DNA from 3 places in the Chromobacterium violaceum ATCC 12472 genome. Region 2 is predicted to be linked to each of the others. Evidence: predicted binding sites of a transcription regulator. Region 2 holds the regulator's gene; each other region holds the start of a gene.
The links. The regulator sigma-54, encoded in region 2, starts transcription at its own class of promoters, with help from an activator protein. The targets are predictions, from matches to a motif close to CTGGCACGCTTCATGCTT.

Region 1 (4,208 bases), 470 kb from region 2:
GCCAAGCTGCCGTTGTTGTTGAACTTCACCGAGAAATTGGTATTGCCGCTGCCGCCGCCGGGGATCGTCGCGGGCGCGCCGTCCACGTAAGGCGTGACCGTCCAGGTATTGCCGGTGGCGCTGGTGGAGGCCAGCGAATAATAGAGCGTCACCTGGTGGGAATTGCCGAGGCTGTCGTACACCACCGTAGGACTAGGCCAATTATACGTGGTCGGATCGGTGGGATTCACCGGCGAGTTGACCGGCACCGTGGCATTGGAGTTCAGTTGCACCGGCCACGAGATTTGCGAAGTGGCCTGCGGGGAAATGGTGGTGTTGGTGATCTGGAGATTCTGCAGCGGGCCGACCTGCGGCTGGCCGGAAGTGTTGACCCCGTACCCTTGCAGGTAGGCGCCGTAGCTGTTCACCAGATAACCCTGGCTGTTCACCTGGAACTGCCCGTCCCGGGAATAGGTCTGGGTGCCGTTGGGCTGGTTCATGATGAAGAAGCCATTGTTGTTGATGGCAAGGTCCAGGCTACGTCCGGTGTTTTCGGTATTGCCCGCCGACATGTTGGCGGTCACCGCAAGGACGCTGACGCCATTGCCCGGCGAGTTCGCCGCGGTGCCGAAAATGCTTTGCGCGTACAGATCGCCGAACTCTGTGCGCGAGCTCTTGAAACCCACCGTATTGGCGTTGGCGACGTTGTTGCCGATCGAATCCAGCTGGACCGACGCCGCGTTGATTCCGCTGAGGCCTTGTTGAAAACCCATTTTACCGCTCCTTCATTCAACCTTGCGTCAAGCGACGATCAAGACATCTGCGCCACGGCCGACAGCGGCACGGACTGATTGCCCGGCAACACCAACATCGGCGAGCCGTTGAGCCAGGACACCGCCTGGACCTTCTGGTTGTTGTACGCGGTCGCGGTCGTGTTGCCGCCCGCGCTGGCCTGCGTCACCTTGACCTGGAAAGTGTAATTCCCGGCGGGCAAGGCATGGCCCTTCCCATCCGTCCCGTCCCAGTTGAAGGTATTCAGGCCCTTGCTGGGATTGGCGACGGTTACGGTATCGACGACATTGCCGTTCTTGTCCAGCACGCTGACCTGATAGGACGAGGCCGGGCCGCTGAGCATGACGCCGCCCTGGGTCGTCTGCCCCGCGGCCGGCGACGCCAGCGTGTTGCCGGCGACCAGCACGTTGTTGCCTATCATGCCGGTCGCCATCATCGATTGCGACGCGTTCTGGGAAGCGACCAGTTGCTGCATGGTCAGATTCAGCGACTGCAGGCCCGAAACCTGGCTGATCTGCGCCATCTGGCTGGTCAGCTGGCTGTTGTCCATCGGATTGAGCGGATCCTGCGCATTCAACTGCGCCGTCAGCAGCGTCAGAAAATTGTTCTGCAGGCTCTGCGCGCTGGTGGCGCTGCCTGTATTGCCGGACGCGCCGCCATTCGCCGCCTGCATGCTGGAGGCGCCCGGCGCCAGCTGATTGTTCAGCGAGTTGAAATTGAAAGTGGTTCCAGCTGCAGAGGCCATGACTGTCGCTCCTTAAATTACTGGCCCAGCTGCAGGGTTTTCTGCAGCAGACTCTTGGCGGTGTTCATCATCTCAACGTTGTTCTGGTAGGCGCGAGAAGCGGCGATCATGTCGGCCATCTCCTCCACCACGTTGACATTGGGCATGGTCACGTAGCCGCGCTCGTCAGCCAGCGGATTACCCGGTTCGTACTTCAGCCGCGGCGGCGATTGATCCTCTACCACCGAAGTGACGCGCACGCCGGCCACCTGGGGCTGGGCGGCATCCACCGGCACCGCGGTGAACACCACGTGGCGACCCTTGTACGGCTGCCCGGTGGAGCTGGTGGCGCTTTCGGCGTTGGCCAGGTTGCTGGCCACCACGTTGAGCCGCATCGACTGCGCGGAAAGCGCGGAACCCGAAATATTGAAGAGATTGGACAAGGACATTCAATCAGCCTCCGTTGCCGCTGCCCTGGATCGCCGAGTTCAGCCCGCTGATCTTCTTGTTCAGAAACGCCAGCGTGGACTGATACTGCAAAGCGTTGTCGGCGAAAGCGCCGCGCTCGATATCCATGTCGACCGTGTTGCCGTCCAGGCTGGGCTGCACCGCGCTGCGGTATTGCAGCTGCACGCCGGCGGCGCCGCCAGTCTGGTTTGCGATATGGCGCGCGTCGGTCAGCGCCAGTCCCAGCTGCCCCTGCTTGTCCACCTGCGCCTGAAGCGCCGACTTGAAATCGAAATCCACCGCCTTGTAATACGGCGTTTCGGCGTTCGCCACATTGCTGCCTATCACTTCGGCACGATACGCCTGCAAGTTCAGCGCGCGCTGCTGAAAGTCGAAATAGTGGGCAATCTTGTCTAGCATTGGGCAATCTCCTCGCTGGCCTACGCTAAAGCACGAAGTGTGCCAGCACCCGAAAGGCCCGAAAAGCCAAGTTTTCACGCCGATTCGGCGCCAAGCGGCAAGTTTGCCGGACGGCCGAAAGGATGGCAGCGGCAAAACTTGCCGCCCGCGCGGCGGCGCCACTCAAATCAGGCCATCTGCGGATTTTGCTTGCCGGTCCATCCAAATCGTGCCAAACCGACAATAATGCAAATAAGTAGAATGTCGGAGCGGAGCAATGCTGGCTTTGGAACAACTGCTGATCTCACTGGCCGAACCCTCGCCGGTTCAGGCGCAAATCATCACCAAGGCGCTGGAGGCCATGGGCGCCGCGCAGATAGAAGTGCATCCATCCGGCCGCGAGCTGATAGAGCAGGCCCGGCAACGGCGGCCGAACCTGATCATCAGCGCCTACCACCTGCCCGACATCACCGGCGCCGAGCTGGTCCGGGAACTTCGGGAAAGCACGGATCTGTACGACCTGCCCTTCATCCTGATCTCCAGCGAAACCAATCCGGAGCGGCTGGAAACGATACGCCAGGCCGGCAGCCTGGCCATCCTGCCCAAGCCATTCACCCACGATGAGTTCGACCAGGCGATGCAGTCGGTGATGAACTTCCTCAACTGCCCCAGCCTGGGCGCCGAAGTCGATGCCGACATGGCGCTGATGAACGTGCTGATCGTCGACGACAGCAGCACCTCTCGCCACCACATCCGGCAGGTACTGGAAAAGCTGGGCTTCGAGCACTTCTGCGAAGCGGCCAGCAGCGAAGCCGCCATTCCCTACCTGGAGCAGGAGCCGTTCAAGCTGATCATCACCGACTACCACATGCCGGGCATGGACGGGCTGGATTTCGCGCGCCACGTCCGCAGCAGCGGCCTGCAACCGGACGCCCCGGTGCTAATGATCACCAGCGATAGCGACAATATCAACAAGGACGACCTGGAGGATGCCGGCATCGCGGCCTGCTGCCAGAAGCCCTTCGACATGGACAAGCTCCGCGAGCTGATCCGCACCCTGCTCAACGAATACTGACCGGAAGCCGCGCGCATGGAAAAACGCCCGGCAAGCCGGGCGTTTTTTTCACATCGGAGCTCTCGACCCGCGCCATGGCGCTTGGGCCGGGTCGCCGGCGGTCAGCGCGGCGCCACCCACACCAGGCGCGAGTGCGCCTTGTCGGCGCCGAAAGACTGGCGGCGCCAATAGCCCTGGCTGGCGTATTCGGCGCCGTCGGCCAGCTCCGCCACCCGGCAGAACGTCACTTCGCCGAAACCCGATTTCAGCAGTTGGCTGCGCGCCTTCTGCCGGGTCTTGACGCACGACGGATGCGCGGCATCGGCCACCCATCCGGCCGGAGCGGAAGCCTCCCAGCCCTTGGACAGCTCGAGCTTGGGCTGGGTCATCATCGCCAGCCCGTTCAGCACGGAAGACAGCAGCGCCCGCCATTCGTCCGGCACGGCCTCCAGCTGCGGCGCCAGCTCGCCCGGATATTCGACCCGGGCCAGCTCCACCTGGTCGGCCGCCTGCAGCCAGTTGACGCCATTCGGCGCGAAGCCCATGCGCACCATCGTCAACAGCAGGGCGCGGCGTTCGGGCTGATGCACGACGAAAGCGCCGCCTTCGCCCGGCACATGCAGGAAAAACGCGGCGGCCGGCAGACTCAGCGTATCGGGCAAATTGGACGGCTGGCGGGTGTGGGCCAGCGCCGACGCCAGCGCAGCGTCCAGATGGGAAACCACACGCCCATGGCGCACGAAGTGCCCCCAGGCCTCGGCCAGCGCCAGTTCGCAGACGATCGTGGCCTGGGGAATCTCGAACACCTGCGCC
Region 2 (4,208 bases):
CACCATGGAGCAGACCAAGGGCATCTCCACCTGCACCGGCAACGTGGTGGTGGTGCAGGGCACGCTGCGCCTGAACGCCGACAAGGTAGTCGCCACGCAGGACCAGCAGGGCAACCAGACGCTGCAGGCCACCGGCCGCATCGTCACCTTCCGCCAGAAGCTGGACAACAACAGCGGCTGGATCGAAGGCCAATCCAGCAAGCTCGACTACGACAGCGCCAAGCACTTCGCGGTGCTGACCGGCAACGCCCGCGTCAAGCGCAACGGCGACCTCGTGATCGGCAACGTGATCACCTACGACACCCAGAGCGAGGTCTACCAGGTGATGGGCGGCGGCGCCAGCGCCGGCAAGGGCGGCGGACGCACCACGGTGATCCTGCAGCCCAAGACCTCCGCGTCGCAGCCGGCGGCCGCCAAGCCCGCCGCCGGAGCCGCCAAGCCATGAAGCACAGCACCCTCACTGTCTCCAAGCTGAAAAAGCGCTTCAAGAAGCGCACCGTGGTCAAGGACGTGTCGCTGAGCATAGACAGCGGCGAAGTGGTCGGCCTGCTCGGCCCCAACGGCGCCGGCAAGACCACCAGCTTCTACATGATTGTCGGCCTGATCGGCGCCGACGACGGCGACATCCGGCTGGACGACGCGTCCATCACCCGCTACCCGATCCACCAGCGCGCCCAGCTGGGCCTGGGCTACCTGCCCCAGGAAGCGTCCATCTTCCGCCGCATGACGGTGGAGGAAAACATCGCCGCCATCCTGGAGATCGCCGGCCTCAAGGGCAAGGAGCTGGAAAAAGAGCTGGACCTGCTGCTGGACGACCTGAACATCGGCCACCTGCGCGACAGCAACGCGCTGTCGCTGTCCGGCGGCGAGCGGCGCCGGGTGGAGATCGCCCGCGTGCTGGCCACCCGCCCCCGCTTCATCCTGCTGGACGAACCGTTCGCCGGCGTGGACCCGATCGCGGTGATCGACATCCAGAAGATCATCTCCTTCCTGAAGGAGCGCGGCATCGGCGTGCTGATCACCGACCACAACGTGCGCGAAACGCTGCGCATCTGCGACCGCGCCTACATCATCAGCGACGGCTCGGTGCTGGCCTCCGGCCAGCCGGAAGAACTGGTCAACAACGAGAAAGTGCGCGAGGTCTACCTCGGCGAGCACTTCCACCTGTAAGCGATGAAACAGGCCCTTCAGCTCAAGGTATCCCAGCAACTGACGCTGACGCCGCAGCTGCAGCAGTCGATCAAGCTGCTGCAGCTGTCCACGCTGGATCTGCAGGCGGAAGTGGAACGCTTCCTGCTCGACAATCCGCTGCTGGAGCGCGGCGACGAGCCCCGCGACGGCGAGGCCCCGGGCGACGGCCCCGAACAGCAGGACAGCCCGGTCGAAGCGCAGGAAGCCGATAGCCGCGACGACGGCGCCGGCGAGCTGCTGGACTGGGGCGCGGGCGCACGCAAGGGGGACGACGACGACTTCGACCCCATGCTCAACGTGCCCTGCCCCATCAGCCTGCGCGAGCACCTGCTGACCCAGCTGGGCGAGCTCGCCCTCACCGACCGCGACCGCGCGGTGGTCAGCCTGCTGATCGAGGAGCTGGACGACGACGGCTACCTGCCGCTGGGACTGGACGAACTGGCCGGCAACCTGCCGCTGGAACTGGAGCTGGACAGCGACGAGCTGGCGGTGGGCCTCGCGCTGCTGCAGCAGTTCGACCCGGCCGGCGTCGGCGCCCGCTCGCTGGCCGAATCGCTGACGCTGCAGCTGCGGCGCCTGCCGGGAGACGAGCCCGGGCACGCGCTGGCGCTGGCCATCGTCCGCGAGCATCTGGCATTGCTGGGCGGACGCGACTACGCCAGGCTGAAAAAGCTGCTGCGCTGCGACGACGCCGCGCTGCGCGACGCGCAGGCGCTGATCGCCAGGCTCAACCCCCATCCCGCCACCGGCTTCGGCCACGGCGACGTCCACTACGTGATCCCCGACATCAGCGTACGCAAGCTGCGCGGCCGCTGGACCGCCGAGCTCAACCGCGCCGCGATGCCCCGCCTGCGGGTCAACCGGCTGTACGAACGGATGCTGGCCGACCACCGCGCCGGCGGCGAAATGTCGGGCCGTCTGCAGGAGGCGCGCTGGCTGGTCAAGAACATCCAGCAGCGATTTGACACCATACTCAAAGTGGCGGAAGCTATTGTCGAGCGTCAACAGTTGTTCTTTGAGCACGGCGAAGTGGCGATGCGCCCGCTGATTCTGCGGGACATCGCGGAAGAGCTGGGCCTGCACGAATCCACCGTTTCCCGATCCACCAGCCAGAAATACCTGCTCTGTTCGCGGGGTTTGTTCGAGCTCAAGTATTTCTTCGGCAGTTCGCTGGAAACTGAAAGCGGCGGCGAGTGCTCCGCCACCGCGATCAAGGCCCATATCCGCGGCATGATAGACGCCGAGGACCGCGCCAAGCCGCTGTCCGACAGCGCCATCGCCGACGCGCTGGCCAAACAGGGAATTCAGGTTGCCAGACGCACCGTAGCCAAGTATCGTGAAGCCATGCAGATTCCGGCGGTGAATCTGCGCAAGGCGCTGTAGGGCGCCTCAAGAATACAATGCCGCCCGACAACCCGACCGGGCGGTCAACACCAGAAGGAGCTAGGGTATGAACCTCAAAGTAACTGGCCTGCACCTGGAAGTCACCCCGTCGCTGCGCGAATACATCGAGAACAAGCTGGAGCGCATTACCCGCCATGTCGACCATGTGATCGACATCTCCGTCACCCTGTCGGTGGACAAGCTGGTCCAGAAGGCCGAAGTCAATGTGCACCTGTCCGGCAAGGACATCCACATCGAGGCTTCCGAGGCCGATCTCTACGCCGCCATCGATATCCTGATGGACAAGCTGGACCGCCAGGTCCTGAAATACAAGGAAAAGCTGACCGAGCACCGCGCGCTGGGCTCGGGCGAGGCCTCGCAGACCCAGGCTTCGCTGTAAGGCCTGACTGAAGAGAACGGGAGCCTGGCGGTTCCCGTTTTTCTTTGCGCTTGCCGGTTTTCAGTACTATCAAGGCAACGTAGAATCCACAGTTTCCCCAAAAGCCGCATGCATAATCCAACATGAATCTCATCGGCAAGATCCTGACCCCGGACCATATCCTGCTGGACCTGGACGTCGCCAGCAAGAAACGGGTGTTCGAGCAGGTGGGCCTGCTGGTGGAAAACACCCGCGGCATCGCCCGCAGCGAGATTTTCGACAGCCTGTTCAGCCGTGAAAAACTGGGCTCCACCGGACTCGGCCAGGGCGTGGCCATCCCCCATGGCCGCGCGCGCGGCCTGAAGGAAGCCACCGGCGTGTTCATCCGCCTGAAGGCGCCCATCCCCTTCGACGCCCCGGACGGCAAGCCGGTGCAATGCCTGTTCGTGCTGCTGGTGCCCGAGCACGCCACCGACCTGCATCTGCAGGTGCTGTCGGAGCTGGCGCAGATGTTCTCCAGCCGCCAGATGCGCGAGCAGATGCTGGGCGTGGACGCGCGCGACGACCTGTACCAGCTGCTTTGCGAATGGACCCCCCATGCCTAGCATCACCGTGCGCCGGCTGTATCAGGAAAACCAGCAGAAACTGAATCTCACCTGGGTCGCCGGCACCGGCGGCTCCGACAATGTGATTGGCAACGACGACCAGCGTCCTACGCTGGCCCTGGTCGGCCACCTGAACTTCATCCACCCCAACCGGGTGCAGGTGCTGGGCCTCGCCGAGGTGGACTACCTGAACAAGCTGGAGCAGTCGGCGGCCAAGACCGCGCTGGACCAGCTGTTCCACAAGAGCATGTCGGTGGTGATGGTGGCCAACGGCCAGCCCGTGCCCCGGCTGCTGCGCGACTACTGCCACAGCCACAACGTGCCCTTGATGTGCAGCACGCTGGAAAGCCCGTACCTGATGGACGTGCTGCGGATTTACCTGGCGCGGGCGCTGGCGGTGTCCACGGTGCTGCACGGCGTGTTCCTCGACGTGTTCGAGATCGGCGTGCTGATCATGGGCGACTCGGCGATGGGCAAGAGCGAACTGGCGCTGGAGCTGATTTCCCGCGGCCACGGCATGGTGGCCGACGACGCGGTGGAGCTGTACCGCATCGGCCCGGACACGCTGGAGGGCCGTTGCCCGCCGCTGCTGCGCGACTTTCTGGAAGTGCGCGGCCTCGGCATCCTCAACATCCGCACCATCTTCGGCG
Region 3 (4,208 bases), 2.4 Mb from region 2:
GCTTCAGCTCCCGCGCCGCCTGATGCGCCTCGTCCAGCACGGCGAGGCTGACGCCGAAGCCGGCGTTGGCCTTCTGAGTGCCGGCGATGGACTGGAACACCAGATCCACCGGCGCGCCCCGGCGCATCAGGTCCAGCGTGCTGGTGACGTGGGTGAGCACGCAGCTCTGGGTAGGGATGGCGTAGCGCTGGCGCACCTCGTCCAGCAGCGTCAGCAAGCTCCGGATGTCGTCCGGGCTGTCGCCGGCCGGGTTGATGCCGATCACCGCGTCGCCGGCGCCGTACAGCAGGCCGTCCAGCGTCGCGGCGGCGATGGCGCGCGCGTCGTCGGCCGGATGATTGGGCTGCAGCCGCACGCCCATGCGGCCGGGCAGTCCCTGGGTGTTGCGGAAGGCGGTGACGACGCGGCATTTCCTCGCCGCCAGCACCAGGTCCTGGTTGCGCATCAGCTTGGACACCGCCGCCGCCATTTCCGGCGTGAGGCCGGGCGCCAGCGCCGCCAGCGTTTCCGCGGTGGCGGCGTCGGACAGCAGCCAGTCGCGCAGGCCGCCGACGGTCAGGTGCGATACGGCGGCGAAGGCGGCCTGGTCATGGCTGTCCAGGATCAGCCGGGTGACCTCGTCCTCCTCGTACGGAATCACCGCCTGGTTGAGAAAGACCTTCAGCGGCAAGTCGGCCAGGCACATCTGCGCCGCCACCCGCTCTTCGGCGCTGGCGGCGGCGACGCCGGCCAGCTGGTCGCCGGAGCGCAGGGGACTGGCGCGCGCCAGCAGCGTTTTCAAGTCGGCGAAGCGGTAGGTTCGCGGGCCTATGGCGATGGCGTGGCTCATGTCGGACTCCGGACGGAGGGGGCTGGCTCGGCTGGCGGCTCGGCCAAACCTTGCAGCTGCGCGTCGTCGGCGGCGGCGGCGCGCTGGCGGGCGGTGGCGAGGAAATACAGGTAGCCGGCGGCCAGCATCGCGGCGAAGATGCCGGCCAGCAGCAGGTTGTAATACACCATGGCGACCAGGCAGATGACGGAACAGCCCAGCGCCAGCGCCGGCAGCCACGGATAACAGGGCGCGGAGAACGGCCGGGGCAGCGCCGGCTCGCGGCCGCGCAGCCGGAACAGCGCCAGCATCGACACGATGTACATGACGATGGCGCCGAACACCGACAGCGTGACGATGTTGGCGGTCAGCGGCTGGCCGGCGATCTGCACCAAGTCGTCGCTGAAGATGGCGGCGATGCCGACCGCGCCGCCGGCCAGGATGGCGCGGTGCGGCGTCTTGAAGCGCGGATGGACGGCGGCCAGCGCGCGCGGCAGGTAGCCGGCCCGCGCCAGGGCGAAGATCTGCCGCGAATAGCCCATGATGATGCCGTGGAACGACGCCACCAGGCCGAACAGGCCCAGCCACACCAGCATGTGCAGCCAGCCGCTGTGCGCGCCGACGATCTGCTTCATCGCCTGCGGCAGCGGGTCGTTGATATTGGCCAGCCGGCTCCAGTCGCCGGCGCCGCCGGCCATCACCATCACGCCGAAGGCCAGCGCCACCAGGGTGAGGATGCCGGCGATGTAGGCGCGCGGGATGGTGCGCGCCGGGTCTTTGGCCTCTTCGGCCGCCATCGCCGCGCCCTCTATCGCCAGGAAGAACCAGATCGCGAACGGCAGGGCGGCGAACATGCCGCCGACCGCGCCCCAGTGGAAGGCGTTCTGCCCGGCCCAGCCTTGGTGCATGAAGTGCGCCCAACTGAAGCCCGGCGCCACCACGCCCATGAACACCAAGAGTTCGAAGATGGCCAGCAGCGTCACCGCCAGCTCGAACATCGCGGCGATGCCGACCCCGGCGATGTTCAGCGCCATGAAGACCAGGTAGGCGCCGCAGGCGCTCCACTTGGGCGCCAGCGACGGGAACTGCACATTGAGATACGCGCCTATCGCCAGCGCGATGGCCGGCGGGGCGAACACGAATTCGCACAAGGTGGCGAAGCCGGCGACGAAGCCGCCCAGCGGGCCGAAGGCGCGGCGGGCGTAGGCGAACGGCCCGCCGGCGTGCGGGATGGCGGTGGTCAGCTCGGTGAAGCTGAAGATGAAGGCGGTGTACATCAGCGCGACGAACAGCGTCGCGCACAGAAAGCCCAGGGGGCCGGCCTGCGCCCAGCCGTAGCTCCAGCCGAAGTATTCGCCGGATATCACCAGGCCGACGGCGATGCCCCATAATTGCCAGCCGCCGAGCTTGCGCGCGAGGCCGGGTGTCGATGCGTTCATGGCAGACTCCTGTCCGATTGGATGGCCTTCCGCGGGGGAAGGGCGGGCATGCCCGCATCGCCCGTTTATGCAAAAAGAATGCCAGTGTCCGCCGCCGATTTCAATGCGCGCCGCAGCATGGCTGCTTGCGGCGCGCGCCATGCTAGAATCGATGACGATACGCAATCAGCAGCAGGGGAACGCAGATGTCAGGCAGCAGCATGGGACGATTGTTTACGGTGACCTCCTTCGGCGAGAGCCACGGGCCGGGCATAGGCTGCGTGGTGGACGGCTGCCCGCCGGGCCTGGCGCTGAGCGAGGCGGACATCCAGCTTGAGCTGGACCGCCGCAAGCCCGGCACCAGCCGCCACGTGACCCAGCGCCGCGAGCCGGATACCGTGGAAATCCTGTCCGGCGTCTACGAGGGCAAGACCACCGGCACGCCGATCGCGCTGCTGATCCGCAACACCGACCAGCGCAGCAAGGACTACGGCAACATCGCCGACACCTTCCGCCCCGGCCACGCCGACTATTGCTACTGGCACAAGTACGGCACCCGCGACCCGCGCGGCGGCGGCCGCTCCTCCGCGCGCGAGACCGCGGTGCGCGTCGCCGCCGGCGCCATCGCCAAGAAGTGGCTGAACGAGAAGTACGGCATCGTGATCCGCGGCCATATGACCCAGATCGGCGAAGTGGCCATTCCGTTCAAAAGCTGGGAGCACGTGGGCGGCAATCCCTTCTTCAGCGCCGATCCGGACATCGTGCCGCGGCTGGAGGAATACATGGACTCCATCCGCAAGAGCTTGGATTCCATCGGCGCGCGGCTGCGCGTGGTGGCCGACAACGTGCCGGTGGGCTGGGGCGAGCCGGTGTTCGACCGCCTTGACGCCGACATCGCCTACGCCATGATGAGCATCAACGCGGTGAAGGGCGTGGAGATCGGCGCCGGCTTCGGCTGCGTGACGCAAAAAGGCAGCGAGCACGGCGACGAGCTGACGCCGCGGGGCTTCGCCAGCAACCACGCCGGAGGCGTGCTGGGCGGCATCTCCACCGGCCAGCAGATCGACGTTTCCATCGCGATCAAGCCGACCTCGTCGATCGCCCAGCCGCGCCGCTCGATCAACAAGCAGGGCGAGGCGGTGACGATGGAAACCCATGGCCGCCACGACCCCTGCGTCGGCATCCGCGCCACGCCGATCGCCGAGGCGATGCTGGCGCTGGTGTTGATCGACCATGCGTTGCGGCACCGCGCCCAGTGCGGCGACGTGAGGGTGGAAACGCCGAGAATTGCAGGTCATATCGGCTAGAATGCAGATATACCGGCCGGGCAGGGCTGCGGCCAGTTCAACCTTGGGATGACACCATGCTGAAAAATCTGATAGATGGATTGGCCGGACGTCTGAAGAAGAATGCGCATGATGAGGAGGCTCCGCCGCTGGAGGAAACCGCGGAAACGCCCGCCGCAGTCATCCCGCCGCCTCCGCCGGAGGATGAGCCGGCCGAGCTGCCCGCCACCTTGGGCTTCGTCTCCCACCAGCCGGTGATGGACCGCCAGCAGCGCGTGGTCGCCTACGATTTCTTCGTCCGCCAGGGCAAGCGCAACATCGAGGCCGGCAAGCAGCAGGAGTTCGACCGGCTGCTGCTGGCCACGCTGCACAATATGGACATCTTCCGGCTGCTGGCCTACCGCCGCGCCTTTGTCCACATCGCGATGACCTCGCTCGACGACCCGCAGCTGCGCGGCATGCCCGCCGGTAGCGTGATTTTCGTGCTGGAGCCGCTGCCGGGCATGGTGGTGGCTGAGCATATGCTGCGCCAGCTGGACGAGCTGCAGAAGCTCGGGCTGCGCTTCGCGTTGGAGCCCGCCGCCTACGACCAGAACATGCTGAGCCCGGCGCTGCAGGCCGATCTGTTCAGCCGCGTCGATTTCATGGTGCTGGATTTCGCCGGACCCTCCACCCGGGTGCTGGCGCCGATACTGG

Region 1: flgB (flagellar basal body rod protein FlgB) is a predicted target of sigma-54. The motif match lies at 2,391-2,408, and genes of this name have one in related genera.
Region 3: eat (ethanolamine permease) is a predicted target of sigma-54. The motif match lies at 2,315-2,332, and genes of this name have one in related genera.

What each region holds. Positions count from the first base shown of each region.
Region 1 is NC_005085.1:3,161,919-3,166,126, forward strand. It holds gene flgE (flagellar hook protein FlgE) at 1-752, opposite strand, end outside; gene CV_RS14125 (flagellar hook assembly protein FlgD) at 791-1,516, opposite strand; gene flgC (flagellar basal body rod protein FlgC) at 1,534-1,944, opposite strand; gene flgB (flagellar basal body rod protein FlgB) at 1,949-2,362, opposite strand; gene CV_RS14140 (response regulator) at 2,619-3,416, shown strand; gene CV_RS14145 (hypothetical protein) at 3,518-4,208, opposite strand, start outside.
Region 2 is NC_005085.1:3,628,933-3,633,140, forward strand. It holds gene lptA (lipopolysaccharide transport periplasmic protein LptA) at 1-445, shown strand, start outside; gene lptB (LPS export ABC transporter ATP-binding protein) at 442-1,170, shown strand; gene CV_RS16430 (RNA polymerase factor sigma-54) at 1,174-2,574, shown strand; gene hpf (ribosome hibernation-promoting factor, HPF/YfiA family) at 2,642-2,974, shown strand; gene ptsN (PTS IIA-like nitrogen regulatory protein PtsN) at 3,097-3,558, shown strand; gene hprK (HPr(Ser) kinase/phosphatase) at 3,551-4,208, shown strand, end outside.
Region 3 is NC_005085.1:1,248,208-1,252,415, forward strand. It holds gene CV_RS05820 (ethanolamine ammonia-lyase subunit EutB) at 1-829, opposite strand, end outside; gene eat (ethanolamine permease) at 826-2,247, opposite strand; gene aroC (chorismate synthase) at 2,433-3,533, shown strand; gene CV_RS05835 (EAL and HDOD domain-containing protein) at 3,590-4,208, shown strand, end outside.